One region of the Streptomyces sp. NPDC006140 genome, then DNA from elsewhere that is predicted to be linked to it. Evidence: riboswitches for the same ligand, from Rfam matches in the RefSeq annotation. Region 1 holds a riboswitch; each other region holds the start of a gene.
What was found. Region 1 has a riboswitch for cyclic di-AMP ahead of ABZ386_RS25630 (hypothetical protein). Riboswitches for the same ligand answer to the same signal wherever they lie in the genome.

Region 1 (5,570 bases):
GCGCCCGCGGTTCTGGAGCAGCAGGAGCAGGGAGAGGAGCCGGTCGGCGCGCATGGGGGCCATTGTGCGGTGTCCGGGGGCGTACCTGACAGGAGATGTCAGGTACGCGGATCAGGCTGGGTCCCAGACGCCTTCACGGCCCGCCCGGGCCCCTGACGAGAGGACCGCCCATGCCCGGCTCCCGTACCACCGCCACCACGGGTCACTTCACTTTCGCCGACTGGCAGGAACGCGCGCTCGGCCCGGGCGAGGACACGCACCCCCGGCTCGCCCACGCCTCGGTCCGCAACACGTTCAGCGGCGGCATCGAGGCGGCCGGGACGATCTGCGAGTACACCATCGTCTACACCACCCCCAAGACCGGCTCCTTCGCCGGCATGGAGCTGCTCACCGGCCGCCTCGACGGGCGGGAGGGGAGCTTCGCCGTCGAGGAACGCGGGTGGTTCGGCGAGGACGGAACCGTGCACTGCGCCTTCGAGGTGGTGGAGGGCTCGGGCAGTGGGGAGCTGTCCGGGCTGAAGGGGAAGGGCGGCTTCACCGCGCGGCAGGGGGAGGCGGCGGTGGCGTACCGGTTCGAGTACGAGCTGGGATGAGACCGGGCGGACCGGAACTTCGTGGCTCGGGGTAACGGGCTCTGTGTACAGTGGTGCCGCCTCGCGTACGGCGTCGTAGTACGCGCGCCTCCTTAGCTCAGCTGGCCAGAGCAACGCACTTGTAATGCGTAGGTCGTCGGTTCGAATCCGACAGGGGGCTCTGCTGGAACCCCAGGTCAGATGTGTTCTGACCTGGGGTTTTGTCGTCAGTGGATGTGGCGACTCGGACGTTTCCTGACCTGTCCGTGTGCGTGATCAGGACCAGATGTAGGTCATCACCACGAAGATCACGACGAGAAGTCCGAGGGTCACCCCTCCAGCGGTGGTCATAGCCTCGTAGTAGGAGGCTTCCTCCATCACCCTGTGGGCGATGCCCGCAGCACCACCACCGATGATCGCAAGGAGGACTGCGACCCGGGCGTCGTGCAGCTTGTTCCTCGGGGGCTTGTCCCCGGGCCCAGAGAGCTGCGGACCGTCGTGCGTTGCCGTCATGGCTCGCTGCCTTCGTCAGTCGCCTGTGAAGGATGACCTGTCGGATTCGGACTGGCGAAGTTGTCCGGCCGCTGATGCGGCTTCACCCCAAGGGCTGCTCGGTCGGCCATGGCGTGGTCGGGGCCGGCGACCCGTCTTGCTCGGGTCCTCCACTCCTGCCGCTCCATGGATGCAACTGTGACATCCGGACGCCGGCAGGACTCGGCTTACGCCCGGACCGCCCCGTCGTCTGTAACGGGGGCTTGTCGTCAAAGAGATCGTGACTCAGGCCACGCCGAATATCCCAACTCAGACGGGCATTTGTGGGCTTGGTCACCAGCCCTCCATACGGGTGACCGTCAGTGGGATCACCGCTGCTCAGAGGCTAGTTGGCGCATTTTTGGAGTCCTTGATCAGTCCCGTTTGACGAGGGCCCGGTACATCATCTGGAGGGCTCCGCTCGGCGTCGATCGGCCTGCTGTCGATTGACGGAACATCAGATGAACGACTCGCACACGTGCTTGATGTCCGCTCCGGGCTGGTGTTCATGACGACCTGAGGCGGCGCCGGGCGCATGTTTGCGCCCAAGGAGTCGTGCTCCGGCGTGAGAGCCCCCCGGGGGCCCTTGCGTTGTCCAGGTCAGATCTTTCCCGACCTGGGTTTCCTCAGCCGCCGTGCGATTTCCAGCTGGTCGTCATCCAGGGGGCGGCCGTCCTCGATCTCCCACAGGGCGTTCTGGAGGAGGCGGCCGAGGGTCCAGGCCCGGGCTCGGGGGCGGTCCAGGGTGAGGATGTCGGTCATGGCGTCGAAGCGCCAGAGGATGTCGTCGGGGTCGTAGCGGTTGTCGAGGGCCGGCCAGAGTTCGAAGCCGGGGTCGCCTGCCAGGGGCTTGGGGTCGATGGCGAGCCAGGGGGCGCGGTCGGAGGACAGCACGTTCTCGTCGTGCAGGTCCCAGTGGAGGAGGCGGTCGCCCGGTTCGTCCACGACCTCGCGGACGGCGGCCGCGCAGTCCGCGATCAGGGCGCGGGCCTCGGGGTCGGGGATGCGGGGCAGCGCCCACGGGGTCTGGTCGAGCATGGCGCGGGCGATGTCGCCGAGGCGCCGCAGGCCGGGCGGGGCGGGGAAGGAGGTGAGGTGGGCGAGGAGTTCGGCGATGGTGACGACGGCCTGGTGGGGGTCCGGGACGTGGGACAGCATCCGGGTCTCGTCGAGACGCTCCAGCAGCATGGTGCCGGTGGGCTCGTCGTGGTCGAGGAGGCGGACGGCTCCGTCGCCGTCCCAGGCCCGCAGGGCGACCGGTTCGCCTTCGCTCTCCTCGTCGAGGAGCTGGAGTTTGAGGACCGCGGTGGTGCCGTCGCGGCGGACGACCGGGAGGACCAGGGCGGAGACGCCGTGCATGGGCGGTCCGTCGGGTGCCAGCTCCCAGCGGTCGAGGAAGCCGGCCGTCAGGTCGGGCAGTCCGGCGATGAAGGCGCGGCCGGCCTCGCCGTTGAACTTCTCCTGTGATGCCGCCAGTTCACGGGGAATGTCGATCACTTTCGGCACGGTAGTGGGGGTGTGCCGGGTGGGTCATGTGAATTTGCCCGGCCGGTGAAGCGGCGTGGCGGGGGAGTCGCCCGACCGCCCCGCCGGGTGCCGAGGGCGCCGGGCGGGCGGCGTGCGTCAGGGTTCCAGGGCTGTGCGTCAGGGTTCCGGGACTGCGCGTCAGGGCCCGAGGACTGCGCGTCAGGGCTCCAGGACCACCTTGCCCGTCGTCCCCCGGGTCTCCAGCGCGCGGTGCGCGACCGCGGCGTCGGCGAGGGGGAAGCGGTGGACGGCCGGGGTGAGGCGGCCCGCGGCGGCCTCGGTGAGGGCGCGCAGTTCGAGGATGCGGACGGGGTCGGGGCCGCCGGCCTTCTGGAGCATGACGGGGCCGAGGACCTGCTCGGAGACGCCGTCGACGAGGTAGGGCTCGCCGTCGTGGAGGCCCTCGCCGGACCAGCCGAAGACGATGTGCCTGCCGCCCGGGCCCAGGAGGGCGACGGCCTCGCGGGCCGCGTCGCCGCCCACGCCGTCGAAGACGACGGTGGCGGTCCGGCCGCCGAGGTGGGCGCGGACCTTCGCGGGCCAGGCGGGGTCCGTGTAGTCGACGGCGAGATCGGCGCCGTTGGCCTGGACGCGGGCGACCTTCTCCGGCCCGCCCGCGAGACCGACGACGGTGGCGCCGGCGTTCTTGGCGTACTGCACGAGGAGGGTGCCGATGCCGCCGGCGGCGGCCGGGACGATCGCGACCGAGTCGGGGCCGAGGTCGGCGAACTGCAGGATCCCCATCGTCGTACGGCCCGTGCCGATCATGGCGACGGCCTCGGCGAAGTCGAGGTTCTCCGGGATCTCGTGCAGGCGTTCGACGCCGGTGACGGTCAGTTCGGCGTAACCGCCGGGGGCGAAGCCGAGGTGGGCGACGACCCGCTTGCCGAGCCACCGGTCGGCGACGCCCTCGCCCAGGGACTCGACGACCCCGGCGACCTCGCGGCCGGGGATGGTGGGCAGGCGCGTCGGCTCGGGTGCCGGACCCTGCATGCCCTCGCGCAGGGCCGTGTCCAGGAGGTGGACGCCCGCCGCCCGTACGGCGACACGGACCTGGCCGGGGCCCGGCCGGGGGTCCTCGACCTGCTCGTAGGTGAAATTCTCGGCCGGGCCGAAGGCGTGCAGGCGGATGGCGTGCATGCGGGGCTCCTCGCGGTGTCGTGGTTGCGCGGGCTGTGTGGTGCCGTGGCTGCGCGGTGTCGTGGGCAGCGCGGTGTCTCGTGGTCCGAGCGCTGCCGTGCTCCGCGTGGTGCCGTGGTCCGCACCCCAGCCTTCAACCTCAAGCGTGCTTGAGGTCAAGCTCCCGCCGGCCGAGGGCCAGGGACACCGCCGTCAGGGCGCTGTTGAAGGAGACCTCCGACAGCACACCGGGGGCCGCGACCTGGTCGCCCGCGAGGTAGACGCCGTCGCCCCGGTCCACCGCGGGCCGGTCCCGCCAGCTGGTGCCGGGCAGGTCGACCGCGCCCGTACGGCCGTTCGCCACGGCCTCGCGCCGCCAGGTGACGCGCTCGCGCCAGCCCGGGAAGCCCAGGTCGAGCAGCTGCTCGGCGCGGGCGGTGCCGTCGGCCTTGGACTCGTGCGGGGCGATGGGGAGGTGCCCCTGGATCAGCTGCTCGCCGGCCGGGGCGAGGCTGCGGTCCTGGGCGGTGAACCGCTCCAGCCAGCCGGGCGCGTCGAGGTCGGAGACCACGAAGGCGTCCCCGCGCCGGGTGCGCAGAGCGAGGTCGACGAGGACGGCACGGCCGCTCGGCCAGGTCAGCGAGTCGTCGCCCAGCAGCCGCCGGGCGGCGTCGAGGGAGGTGGCGACGACGACCGGCGTGTCCGTGGGGAGCGTGTCGACGCGGGACAGGGTCTCGATCCGCACGCCCAGGTTCCAGGCGCGGGCGGCCATGCGGTCGATGAGGCTCGCCCAGCCGCCGCGCGGGTAGTGCGCCTCGGGCGGCAGCTTGGTGGCGCGGCGCAGCCGCTCCTGCACGAACGCCGCCGACAGGGAGCCGGGGTCGTGGTGGAAGAGGGCGACGGCCGAGTAGTGGGCGGCGGCCCGGGCGCCCTCCTCGCCCGCGATGCCGGTGGCCCAGGTCAGGAAGTCGACGTCCACGGGCGCCTGTTCGGCGGTCCGGCGCAGCAGCTTCAGCATCGGGAAGGGCGGGGTGCGGCGCAGCACGCCGTGGTGGCGCAGCCGCAGCCGGGCCGCCTCCAGGGGCGGGATCGGGGCGAGCGGGCCGATGAGGTCGCGCTGCTTGAGCCAGGCCCAGTGCGGGCCGCCGTTGTAGAGGGCGTGCGGACCCTCGTTCGTGCGGTACGGGCCCTCGGCGGTGCGGGCCCGGCCGCCTAGGGTGTGGTGGGCCTCGTGGATGGTGACCTTGGCGCCGGCCTCGGCGGCGGTGATGGCCGCGGTCAGTCCGGCGAAGCCGCCGCCGATCACGGTGATGCGGTGCATGGCTGGGGGTCTCCCTGCGGTCGTCGTGGTGGCTTTCCGGGAGTACGACGGGCCGCGGGCGCCGGAATGTGACATCGGGCGTGTTCGCGCAGGTCAGGGCGGGTTGTCAGTGGCGGGGTACAGCATGGGGGCATGGCGAGGAGAGCGGCGGGCGGTACGGGTGTGAAGGGCGCGCGGCGGCCGGAGGTGCGCCTGCCGGTGCTGGAGCCGTACGAGGGCGGGGGGCTGGAGCCCGACGGGGACTACGACGGGCTGGAGTTCCGGGACGCGGACCTCGCCGGGCAGGACGGCTCGGGCGCCCGCTTCATGGACTGCGCGCTCACGGGCTGCGCGCTGGACGAGACCCGGCTGCGGCACGCCCGGATCCTGGACTCGGCCCTGAGCGGCGTCCGGGGCGTCGGCACGGACCTGGCCGAGGCGACCCTGCGCGACGTGGAGCTGACCGACGCCCGCCTCGGCGGACCGCAACTGCACGGGGCGGTGCTGGAGCGGGTGCTGAT
Region 2 (5,570 bases), on a different contig from region 1:
TGTTCAGCAGGTCCATGGAAGCCGATCCTGTCCTACGGAGCGGCCCGCGGCCAAGGAGAGTTCGCACAACAGAGTCGCTTCGAGGTGTGGGTATTGCCACACAGTGACCTGCGGGAGGTCCCGCTAGTGTCTGTGCACTGCCTACAAATTCCCCGGAGGACCACCCATGGCGTTCGGCTGGATCGACGAGCAGGCGCGGCTGCGCCGCCGCGCCGGACTCGTACGGACCCTGCGCCCCCGTCCGGCCGCCTCGCCGCTCCTCGACCTGGCGAGCAACGACTATCTGGGCCTCGCCCGCCACCCCGAGGTCACCGAGGGCGCGGCCCGCGCCGCGACGACCTGGGGCGGCGGCTCGACGGGCTCCCGGCTCGTCACCGGCAGCACCGAACTGCACGCGGAACTGGAACGGGAACTGGCCGATTTCTGCGGTGCGGAGGCGGCCCTGGTCTTCTCCTCCGGTTACGCGGCCAACCTCGCGGCGGTCACCGCGCTGGCCCCGCACGGCTCGCTGATCGTCTCCGACGCGGGCAACCACGCCTCGCTCATCGACGGCTGCCGGCTGGCCCGCGGCACGACCCAGGTCGTGGCGCACGCCGAGCCGGAGGCCGTGCGCAAGGCGCTGGCGGGCCATGACGGCCCGGCGATCGCCGTGTCCGACACGGTCTTCTCGGTCGACGGCGACGCGGCCCCGCTCGCCGCGCTCGCCGAGGCCTGCCGGGAGCACGGCGCCGGACTGGTCGTCGACGACGCCCACGGCCTGGGCGTCCTCGGCGACGGCGGCCGCGGCGCCCCGCACGCGGCGGGACTCGCGGGCGCCGACGATGTCGTCGTGACGCTCACGCTGTCCAAGTCGCTCGGCAGCCAGGGCGGGGCCGTCCTCGGCCCGGCCCGGGTCGTCGACCACCTGGTCAACGCGGCACGGACGTTCATCTTCGACACGGGACTCGCCCCCGCCGCGGCGGGGGCGGCCCTCGCGGCCCTGCGCCTGCTGCGCCGCGAGCCGGAGCGGGCGGCGCGGGCCCGCGCGGTGGCGGGCGAGCTGTACGCGGGCCTGACCGCCGCGGGTCTGGAAGCGGTGCGTCCGGACGCCGCGGTGGTCTCGGTGCGGGCGCCCTCTCCCGAGGACGCCGTGCGCTGGGCGGCCCAGTGCCGCGCGGCGGGCCTGGCCGTGGGCTGTTTCCGTCCTCCTTCCGTGCCGGACGGCATCTCACGGCTCAGGCTGACCGCCCGCGCGGACCTGACCGGTCAGCAGATCGAACGCGCTGTACGGCTGATCGGCGAGACGCGACCATGAGTCGGCGTGACACGGCCGTGCGTCGCACGATGGCGGGCTGATCGGACGGGGTTCACCTACCGGGGTTCACATACGGTCCACCGCGGCCGTGAACTCCGCCCAGCTCCTCGGGGAGAAGAGCAGCGCGGGCCCGGCCGGGGCCTTGGAGTCGCGCACGGCGAGGAGTCCGGCCCAGGGAGGAGTGTCCGGACACGCGGTCTCGACGCAGTTGTTCGCGCCGGTGCTGTAGCTGCTGCGCAGCCACCGCACACCGTGCAGTTCGATGCTTGAGGGGACATGACGAGGCAGTGCACGCATTGGTGCCTCCTTACGCGCCGGCGGCTGTCCCGGCGATGAAATCCAACGAGTCCTCGGGCGAAAGGGCGTGGATCTGAAGGGCGTTGAAGGCCTCCGTGTAGGCCCGGAGGTCTTCTTTCCGTTCGAGATAGAGGCTACTCGTCAAGTGGTCGAGAACAACCACATCCAGATCAGAAGTGCTCGAAAATGAGAAGACAACGAAAGGGCCGGTGACACCGATGTGCGCCCCGGCGGCGAACGGCAGCACCTGGAGCCGTACTTGGGGCAGCCGCGCCGCCTCGACCAGGCGTTCCAGCTGCCGGGCCATGACCCCGGGCCCGCCCACCTCGCGACGCAGCACCGCCTCGTCCAGCACGGCGCTCAGCTCCAGCGGCGGATCCGCGCGCAGCACGTCCTGCCTGGCCAGCCGCACTTCGACGAGTGTGTCGAGCCGGTCCTCCGACAGCCCCTCCACCGCGGCCCTCGTCACCGCACGCGCGTACTCGGGCGTCTGGAGCAGGCCCGGGACGACGGTGGTCTCCAGGGTGCGCATCGCGCTGGCCTGGGACTCCAGGCTGATGAAATCCCGATAGGTCGGCGGCAGCACCCCGCGGTAGGCGTGCCACCAGTGGTGCCGGCCGTCGCTGTCCTCGGACCCCGCCAACACCATGAGCAACTCGCGAAGTTGGGAGTCTGCCACACCGTAGGCGTCGAGGAGTAACCGCACATCGGCCGGTTTCACCCCACTCGTGCCCGTCTCGATCCGGCTGACCTTCGACTGGTGCCAGCCCACCAGCCGGGCCGCCTCACCGCTGGTGAGCCCCGCCGAGGTGCGCAGCGCACGCAGTTCGGCGCCCAGTTTCCGCCGGCGCACCGCGGGACCGTGCTGCATGGCTCCTCCTTACTCCTTCCGAGCCACCCAAATACGGTCTCGCGTCGCAGAGTTCACCGCTTTGAGCGACAGATATATGCATATCTTGGTGGATCGCCGTCCTTCATGGGTGTTCTGGTGGCAGTCTGGCGACGAAGCACCAGTCCGGGACCGTACTCGAACCTTCCGCTCCGTGTCGGCCTGCGGTCCCGTGGGAAAGGGACGACGTCGCCATGGCAGACCATTTGGAAGCCTCCGTCACTCTGCCGAGCGATCCCGCCTCGGTCTCCGCAGCGCGCGCCTACGTGGTGGGCACGCTGGCGGAGTGGGGCCTGCCGGCGGACACGGAAGTGTCCGACACCATCCGGCTCATCATCTCCGAACTCGCCACCAACGCCGTCCAGCACACCTTCGGACAGTCGCCCACGTTCACGGTGGACGTCGAGCTCGACCGTGACGAGCACCTGCGCGTCGGTGTCACGGACAGCCACCCGCGCTTGCCCAGACGGCTCCCGGCCGCCGTCCAGCAGGACAACGGCCGCGGCCTGGCCATCATCCGCTGGCTGACCGCGGAGTACGGCGGCAGGCTCCGCGTCCGCCCCACCCGTGAGGGCGGCAAGACCATCTCCGTCGAACTCCCCTGGACGGTCCCGGCCCAGCCGGTGACGGCGGCGGGACAGCAGGAGCCGTAACGTCACAGCGGCGCATCCCCGGGCGTCTCGGGCACCGAAGCACCGGCCCGGCCCCCTGCGCGCCGGCCGCCACCGCCCGTGTCACCGGCGTCGCGCCGACGCCTCCCGACGCGGTGCCGTTCCCCGAAGCGGTGCCGTTCCCCGCAGCGCCGACGGCTGCCTGACGGTGTCCCGCAGCTGCGCCGGAACCCTGACGGTTCCCGACCGGGGTGAGGCCGGTTCCTCCGCCGTCCCGGCCGTCTCGTCACGCAGGCCCGCCCGCCGCACCAGCCGGGGGAGCAGCCCCCACAGGCCGACGCAGACCAGGAAGGTCGCCACGCTCGCGGCGATGCCGCCGGCCCGGCCGGTCGTCACATCGACCACCAGCAGCACGGAACCGCTGAACGCGAACACGAGCACGACCAGGCCGGTGGTGGCCAGGCGCGAGGAGACTTGCACGATGCGCGGCTTGGCGCCCTGCTGGAAGAGCGAGCGGTGCAGCGCGGCCGGCGCGGTGAACAGCGCCGCGGCCAGGACCGCCAGCAGCAGCGTGATGACGTAGGTGACGCGCTGGACCGTGTCGAGGTCCTCGAAGCGCGAGGTGAAGGCGAGCGACAGCAGGAAGGCGAAGAGGATCTGTACGCCCGTCTGGGTGACGCGGAGTTCCTGGAGCAGCTCGACGAAGTTGCGGTCGGCGCGCTGCAGCGGCGTCTCGTTGCGTGCGGTGCAGGGACGGTGCTCGGCCATGGGGGGACGGGTAACCACGTGAGCCCGTATCACGCTCCGGCGTGCGGCGGCGCGTCAGGACGCCGCCGCACGCCGGGCGGCTACTTCACGCGCCCGTACCAGACGCTCTTGGTCCAGATCTTCTGCAGCCGCACCACGTCCCCGGTCTTCGGGGCGTGCCAGAGCTTGTTCTTACCCGCGTAGATACCGACGTGGTACACGCTCTTGCCCGAGTGGAAGAACACCAGGTCCCCCGCCTTGCGGTTCTTGGCGGAGATGTGGCGGGTCTTGTTGTACTGCTGGGCGGCCGTGCGGGGCAGTTTCTTGCCGGCCTTCTTGAACGAGTACAGCGTGAGCCCGGAGCAGTCGAACCGGTGCGGCCCGGTGGCGCCGTACTTGTAGGGCGAGCCCTTCTTCGAGGCCGCGATCTGGAGTGCCTTCGTCGCAGGTGTGGCTGCCGCGGCCTCCGAGGAGAAGCCGGGGGCCACGATCGAGCCGCCCACCGCGGCGATGGTGAGGGCCGAGGCCGTTCCGGCCCGGGCCATGAGCGACGGGACACGATTGAGCGCAGTCATGCGCAACCCTTCGTCAGCCGCCTGTGAAGGATGACCTGTCGGATTCGGGCTGGCGAAGTTGCCCGGCCGCTGACGCGGCTTCACCCCAAGGGCTGCTCGGACCCGGTCATGGCGTGACCGTCCCGGCGACCCGTCGTGCTTGGGTCCTCCACTCCTGCCGATCCACTTCTGTCGACCGGTCATCCGGGCGGCGGCAGGACTCGGCGTCCGCCCGGATCGCCCCGCCGCTGTGGCGGGGGCTTGTCGTCAGACAGGGATCTTGACTCATGCTTGACCCGAAATCCCAACGGAACCGGGGATTTGTGTTGTTACTCACCACTCACCCGTTCGGGTGGACACGTCTGTGTTCGAGCCACCGTCTACTGCTCCGCGGACCTTCGGACCAGGCATGGAATGTCCCATTCCGCCCCACGGCTACGCGCGTTGCGCAACTGAGGGGGTCCAGAAAAAGGATCCCTGTCTACTCCGAACAGGGGTACGTCGTTCGGTCCGTTTCGACTCAGGCCCGGGACGCTCCGTCGGCAGAACGGGCGCCCGGGCCGTCGGATCCGCGTCAACGGCCGTCCGAGCCGCGTCAGCTGACGGACTCGGGCGGCAGCGTGAGCCTGGCCGTGCGCCGCTCACCGTCCAGCACGCGCAGGGCCCGGGCCAGCGTGCCGGCGTGCAGTTCCGTCTCGCCCCGCTGGTGCATCAGGGTCAACGCGTCACGCAGCGCGGTCGCCTTGCCGACCAGGGCCTGGGCGGCACGCAGCCCGCGGTAGGTGTCGCCGTGCAGCGCCGGATTGATCCGGCCGAGCAGGTCGACGACGTCGAGGTAACGGTCGATCAACTCCGCCTCGGCGCGCGTCAGCGCGGGCAGCGGCGGCAGTTCGGGCGGCAGCACCGGAGCCTCACCGCCCGGTCGGCGTGGCCAGGATGGCCTCGCGGTTGGGGAGGACCCGGTCCACCAGGCCGTACTCCACCGCCTCCTGGGCGGTGAGGATCTTGTCCCGCTCGATGTCCGCGCCGACCTGCTCCGGGGTGCGGCCCGTGTGCCGCGCGAGCAGCTCCTCCATGCGCGTCCGGATGCGCGTCAACTCGTCGGCCTGGATCGCCAGATCGCTGGCCTGGCCGTGGACCGGTTCGGGCAGCGACGGCTGATGGATCACCAGACGCGC
Region 3 (5,570 bases), on a different contig from region 1:
TCCCGGCCGGCGACCTGCGCGGTGCCGTCCACGGTCACGGAGGTCGTGTCGCCGACGGCCTTCAGGGCCTCCTCGGCGAAGTCCTTCGGCAGGGCCGGCGGCTGCTGCTCCCGGTCGCCCTTCGGGCTCTCGGAGACGGTGCCGTGGTAGACCTCGTTGGACTTGCTGTCGTAGCCCCAGACGTCCTTGCCGTTGTGGATGAGGCTGTACTCCGCGGCGTTCTCCAGCAGCGACAGCTTCTGCTTCTCGGGGCCGTCGGCGGCGACGCGCAGGGTGTGCGTGCCGGAGGCCAGTTCGGTGAGCTTGGCCGTCGGGTCGGCGGAGGAGCCGCCCTCGCCCTGGCCGGCGGCGCCGGACATCAGGCTGGACTCCAGGCCGCCGAGGTTCGGCAGACCGAGGTCCGTGCTGATCTTCACCGTGCCGGAGAGCTGCTCGACGTCCGACTTGGCGATCTTCTCGATGAGCTGCTGTGCGGTGATCTTCGGGAGGTCGGGGTCGCCGGAGTCGGCGAGTGCGGGGACCAGGCCGATCGTCGCGGCGGCCACCCCCATCACCGTGACCGGGACGACGTACCGAGCGGCTTTGCGGCGCCCGGAGCGCTGCTCGTCGACCTCCCCGGCGATCGTGTTGTCGTCGGATGCGTACGGTGCCATGTGTGCCCTACCTCCGTGGTCGGCGGCGGCTGTCCGTGTCGTCCACGCACTCGTCCCTGAGCCGCCATTCTCACCCGAACTGGTGAGGAGTGGTGTGTTCCGTGGTTTCCATCTGACCAAATCGGCCAGGGAGATACGTCAGACCCCGGACTCAACTCCACGTACTGCTGCGGTATGACACGAGGGGGCGGCTTCTCCCCCGACCCGTAGGGGTCGTGCGGGGATCGCCCGGCTAACCGGCCCGGTGCACCACCGCGTCGCACAGCTCCACCAGCGCCGTCTTCGCGGCACATTCGGGCAGCGGGGCCAGCGCCGAGCGGGCGTCCTCGGCGTAACGGACGGTGTCCCGGCGGGCCTGCTCCAGCGCCGGGTGGGCGCGCAGCAGGCGCAGCGCCTCGGCGTGCCGGGCGTCGTCGGTGAGGTCGGAGTCCAGCAGCTCGCACAGGGCGATGTCCTCGGCGAGCCCGAGCCGGGCGGCCCGCTCGCGCAGCCGCAGCACGGGGAGCGTGGGGATGCCCTCGCGCAGGTCGGTGCCGGGGGTCTTGCCGGACTCGTGGGAGTCGGAGGCGATGTCCAGGACGTCGTCCGCGAGCTGGAAGGCGACGCCGAGCCGCTCGCCGTACTGGGTCAGGACGTCCACGACCGTCTCGTCGGCGCCGGACATCATCGCGCCGAACCGGCAGGAGACCGCCACCAGCGAGCCCGTCTTGCCGCCCAGCACGTCCAGGTAGTGCTCGACCGGGTCCCGGCCGTCCTGCGGACCGGCCGTCTCCAGGATCTGCCCGGTCACCAGCCGCTCGAACGCCTCGGCCTGCACGCGCACGGCCTCGGGACCGAGGTCGGCCAGGATGTGCGAGGCGCGGGCGAAGAGGAAGTCGCCGGTGAGGACCGCGACGGAGTTGCCCCAGCGGGCGTTCGCGCTCGCGACGCCGCGGCGCACGGCGGCCTCGTCCATCACGTCGTCGTGGTACAGCGTGGCGAGGTGGGTCAGCTCCACGACGACGGCCGAGGGCACGATCCCGGGCGCGTACCGGTCACCGAACTGGGCGGAGAGCATCACGAGCAGCGGCCGGAACCGCTTGCCGCCGGCCCGCACCAGATGCTGGGCGGCCTCCGTGATGAAGGGCACCTCGCTCTTGGTGGCCTCGAGCAAGCCTTCCTCGACAGCCGCCAACCCGGCCTGGACATCGGCTTCCAGAGCCTGGTCCCGCACGCTCAGCCCGAACGGCCCGACGTCGGTCACGAGGGGTCTCCTGTCTGCTGGTGTCTGCCGGTGATCAAACGGATTGTCGATAGGTCGCTGCCATCACTCGAGTCAGCGTATCCGGTCACGTTTCGATCACCTCCAGCGCCCATGGTTACAGGCCGGGCGGCAGCAGACATTTATCGACTTTCCCGGAAGTAACCGCTCATATGCGATTTGCCGTAATAGAGAAGCAAATTCCCCTTGCGGGGCATTGCGCCCCGGGTCGCGATCAGTGAGTTGAATCACTTCGCCCCCTCGGCGGCCACACCCCGACACCGTCCCGTACCCCCATCCGCGGAAAGCAAGTTGAGCCTTGGCTCCCGCAAAGGATCAAGCGCCTCATATCCCCCCGATCAAGGTCACCGGAGTCGATATGTGACGCCGGTGCTTGTTCCCGGCATGTGCTCTCGCATACGTTCCGGGCTTGTCCGGCGGACGCCGAATCCTGCCGCCGCCCGGACTCCCCACACACACCGACTCACTCACGCAGGGCAGGAGCGGGGGACCCAGGTAAGTCGCCGGTCCATGACAAGGAACGGCTCGGGGTGAAGCCGCGCACGGCAGCACAGCGCCGTACGCGGCCGGGCACCTCCCGGCCCGAACCCGACAGCTCACCTCGCAGGCGCCGGAGAGGAACATCGCCATGCCCGGACGAGGTAAGCACCGTCGCCCCAGAACCAGCCCGCTCACCCGAGGTGTCGTCGCCGCCGGCACCGGCGGAGCGGCCCTGACCCTCCCGCTGCTCGGCGCGACGCAGGCCAGCGCCGCCCAGCCGGCCCAGAGCGCCCCCGCCGCCCAGACCGCACCCCAGGCGGCCCAGCCCGCCAAGTCCCTCACGTACACCGTGACCAAGGGCGACACGCTCTACCGCATCGCGGACAAGTACGACGTCTCGGGCGGCTGGAAGCAGCTCTACAAGGACAACCGCGCCGCCGTCGGCGACGACCCGAGGCTGATCCACCCGGGCCTGAAGCTGAAGGTGAAGACGGCGAAGGCGGCCGCCGGGCCGAAGGCCGCCACCCAGAAGAAGGCGACGCAGTCCTCCGCCCCGGCCGAGCCGGCCGACGGCGTCACCAAGGCCACCCCGGCCGCCGCGAAGACCTACGCGAACAACCTCGACGGCTGGATCCGCGAGGCGCTGGACATCATGGCCCAGCGGGGCATCCCGGGGTCGTACGACGGCATCTACCGCAACATCATGCGCGAGTCGTCCGGCAACCCCCAGGCGATCAACAACTGGGACTCCAACGCCGCCAAGGGCACGCCCTCCAAGGGCCTGCTCCAGGTCATCGACCCGACCTTCGCCGCCTACCACGTGCCCGGCACCCCCTACGACCCGTACGACCCGGTCGCCAACATCACGGCGGCCTGCAACTACGCGGCCGACCGCTACGGCTCGATCGACAACGTCTTCGGCCCGTACTGAGCCGACCCGCCCAGCAGTCGCTCGAGGACGACGGCGATGCCGTCGTCCTCGTTCGACAGGGTGACCTCGTCGGCCACGGCCTTGAGTTCGGGATGGGCGTTGGCCATCGCGACGCCGTGGGCGGCCCAGTCGAACATCGGGATGTCGTTGGGCATGTCACCGAAGGCGATGGTGTCCGCCGGCCGCAGCCCCAGGTGATCGGCGGCCAGCGCCAGGCCCGTCGCCTTGGTGACACCGCACGGCTGGAGCTCGACCGTGCCGGGCCCCGACATCGTCACCGTCGCCAGTGAGCCGACCACCGAGCGGGCCGTCGCCGCCAGCTCGTCGTCCGTCAGGTAGGGGTGGCGCAGCAGCACCTTGCTGATGGGCTCGTCCCACAGCTCGTCGCGCCGGTCGACCCGTACCGCGGGCAGGGTCGGATGCGGCATGAGATAGCCCGGCTCGATCAGCGTGAGCCCGTCGACCCCGTCCTGGTCGACCGCCGCGTACACCTGCCCCACCTCCGCCTCGATCTTGCCGAGGGCGGTCTCCGCCAGCTCCCGGTCCAGGGTGATGGACCACAGCAGCCGGTCCGCGCCGGCGTCGTACACCTGCGCGCCCTGCCCGCACACCGCGAGCCCCGTGCAGCGCAGGTCGTCCAGGAGCGGCCGCACTCTCGGCGCCGGCCGGCCCGTCACCACGAGGTGCTGGGCACCGGCGTCCGCCACCCGCGCGAGCGCGGCGAGGGACCGGTCGGACAGGGTGTCGTCGCCGCGCAGCAGCGTCCCGTCCAGGTCGGTGGCGATGAGTGAATATGCGATGGGTGCGGCCATGATCAGAGAATACGGACAGCGCGCCCTTTCGTTTCATCGCACGGCGCACGCCGATTGCCCGGTTGAAGGCCTCTGCACCAGTTGGCAACAACATGGTCCGCTACCTACCGTCGGGGCCGTCTCGGGCGGTACCTTCCAAGTGTCCAGGGGGGACTTGATCGGGGGGTCAGGTTGAGCAGTGGGCGCATTCACGTGATGGGGCCCGGGGAGCTCGGCGAAGGGGAAAAGGAGCGCTGGCGCGCACTGCGCGCCGCCTCGGAGGCACCGCGCAACCCTTTCATGGAACCGGAGTTCACCGACGCCGTCGGCCGGGTGAGGCCGCAGGCCCGGGTCGCGGTCGTGTACGAGGGGCGGGAGCCCGCCGGGTTCCTGCCGTACGAGCGCGGGCCGTTGGGGCAGGGCCGGGCGATCGGACTCGGCGTCTCGGACGTCCAGGGGGCGATCCTGCGGCCGGGTCTGGCGCTGGAGACCGGTGAACTGCTGCGGGCCTGCGCGCTGTCGAGCTTCGCCTTCGACAACCTGGAGGCCGAGCAGCGGCTGTTCGTCCGGTACGCGGCGGAGGAGCACGCCGGTTACGTCATCGACGTGGAGAAGGGCTACGAGACGTACGAGTCGGCGCTGCGCGCCCAGTCGCCGAAGTTCCTGAAGACCACCCTGGCCAAGGAGCGCAGGCTGGGCCGGCAGGTCGGCGAGGTGCGGTTCGTGTTCGACGAGCGCGACCCGGCCGCGCTGCGCACGCTCATGGAGTGGAAGTCCGCGCAGTACCGCCGGACGGGCCGCCGCGACCGGTTCGCCCAGGAGTGGATCACGCGGCTCGTCGGGCAGCTGGCCCGGACCCGGGCGCCGGAGTGCGGCGGCACCCTGTCCGTGCTGTACGCCGGCGACCGGCCCGTCGCCGCGCACTTCGGGCTGCGGTCGGCGTCGGTGCTGGCCTGCTGGTTCCCGGCGTACGACCCGGAGTTCGCGAGGTACTCGCCGGGTCTGGTGCTGCACCTGCGCATGGCCGAGGCGGCGGCCGCCGAGGGCATCGGCCTGCTCGATCTGGGGCGGGGCGCCGCCGAGTACAAGGAGGCGCTGAAGACGGGCGAACGGCCCGTGTACGAGGGCGCGGCGACCCGGCCGGGGGCGGGCGCGGCGCTGCACTGGCTGAGCCGCGAGCCGGCGCGCCGCGCGCACAGCTTCGTCCGCGGCCGGCCGCGGCTCGCGGCGCTGGCGGCGCGGACCCTGAAGGGCGCGGCTCGGCTGCGCGGTGCCTAGAGGAAACCGAAGCCGAAGTCGCTACCCGGCACAGTTCGTACCTGACGACGAGGGGGGAGGGCGCATGGCCCGTTCGGCGCGTGCGCAGGAGGAGATACGGCGCTTCCTGGACATCGGGGCGGTGCAGGTCGCGGAGCTGGACCTCGACGGTGACGAGGCGGTGCTCAGACCGGGTC

Region 2: another riboswitch for cyclic di-AMP. It lies ahead of ABZ386_RS06015 (C40 family peptidase); the one in region 1 lies ahead of ABZ386_RS25630 (hypothetical protein).
Region 3: another riboswitch for cyclic di-AMP. It lies ahead of ABZ386_RS27005 (LysM peptidoglycan-binding domain-containing protein); the one in region 1 lies ahead of ABZ386_RS25630 (hypothetical protein).

The regions. Positions count from the first base shown of each region.
Region 1 covers NZ_JBEXTS010000010.1:227,061-232,630, reverse strand. Annotated here, with positions in the region: gene ABZ386_RS25645 (WYL domain-containing protein) at 1-54, opposite strand, end outside; gene ABZ386_RS25640 (DUF3224 domain-containing protein) at 171-593, shown strand; tRNA gene ABZ386_RS25635 (tRNA-Thr) at 680-753, shown strand; gene ABZ386_RS25630 (hypothetical protein) at 849-1,085, opposite strand; cyclic di-AMP (ydaO/yuaA leader) riboswitch at 1,091-1,272, opposite strand; gene ABZ386_RS25625 (aminoglycoside phosphotransferase family protein) at 1,704-2,600, opposite strand; gene ABZ386_RS25620 (zinc-binding dehydrogenase) at 2,790-3,770, opposite strand; gene ABZ386_RS25615 (FAD-dependent oxidoreductase) at 3,910-5,070, opposite strand; gene ABZ386_RS25610 (pentapeptide repeat-containing protein) at 5,203-5,570, shown strand, end outside.
Region 2 covers NZ_JBEXTS010000002.1:167,074-172,643, forward strand. Annotated here, with positions in the region: gene bioB (biotin synthase BioB) at 1-16, opposite strand, end outside; gene ABZ386_RS05990 (8-amino-7-oxononanoate synthase) at 167-1,294, shown strand; gene ABZ386_RS05995 (DUF397 domain-containing protein) at 1,361-1,591, opposite strand; gene ABZ386_RS06000 (helix-turn-helix transcriptional regulator) at 1,602-2,462, opposite strand; gene ABZ386_RS06005 (ATP-binding protein) at 2,675-3,133, shown strand; gene ABZ386_RS06010 (DUF6328 family protein) at 3,215-3,859, opposite strand; gene ABZ386_RS06015 (C40 family peptidase) at 3,940-4,413, opposite strand; cyclic di-AMP (ydaO/yuaA leader) riboswitch at 4,417-4,629, opposite strand; gene ABZ386_RS06020 (hypothetical protein) at 4,988-5,296, opposite strand; gene ABZ386_RS06025 (ATP-dependent Clp protease proteolytic subunit) at 5,304-5,570, opposite strand, start outside.
Region 3 covers NZ_JBEXTS010000011.1:148,095-153,664, reverse strand. Annotated here, with positions in the region: gene ABZ386_RS27015 (DUF2092 domain-containing protein) at 1-653, opposite strand, end outside; gene ABZ386_RS27010 (polyprenyl synthetase family protein) at 886-1,896, opposite strand; cyclic di-AMP (ydaO/yuaA leader) riboswitch at 2,361-2,539, shown strand; gene ABZ386_RS27005 (LysM peptidoglycan-binding domain-containing protein) at 2,543-3,325, shown strand; gene ABZ386_RS27000 (HAD family hydrolase) at 3,289-4,137, opposite strand; gene ABZ386_RS26995 (GNAT family N-acetyltransferase) at 4,333-5,394, shown strand; gene ABZ386_RS26990 (glycosyltransferase) at 5,459-5,570, shown strand, end outside.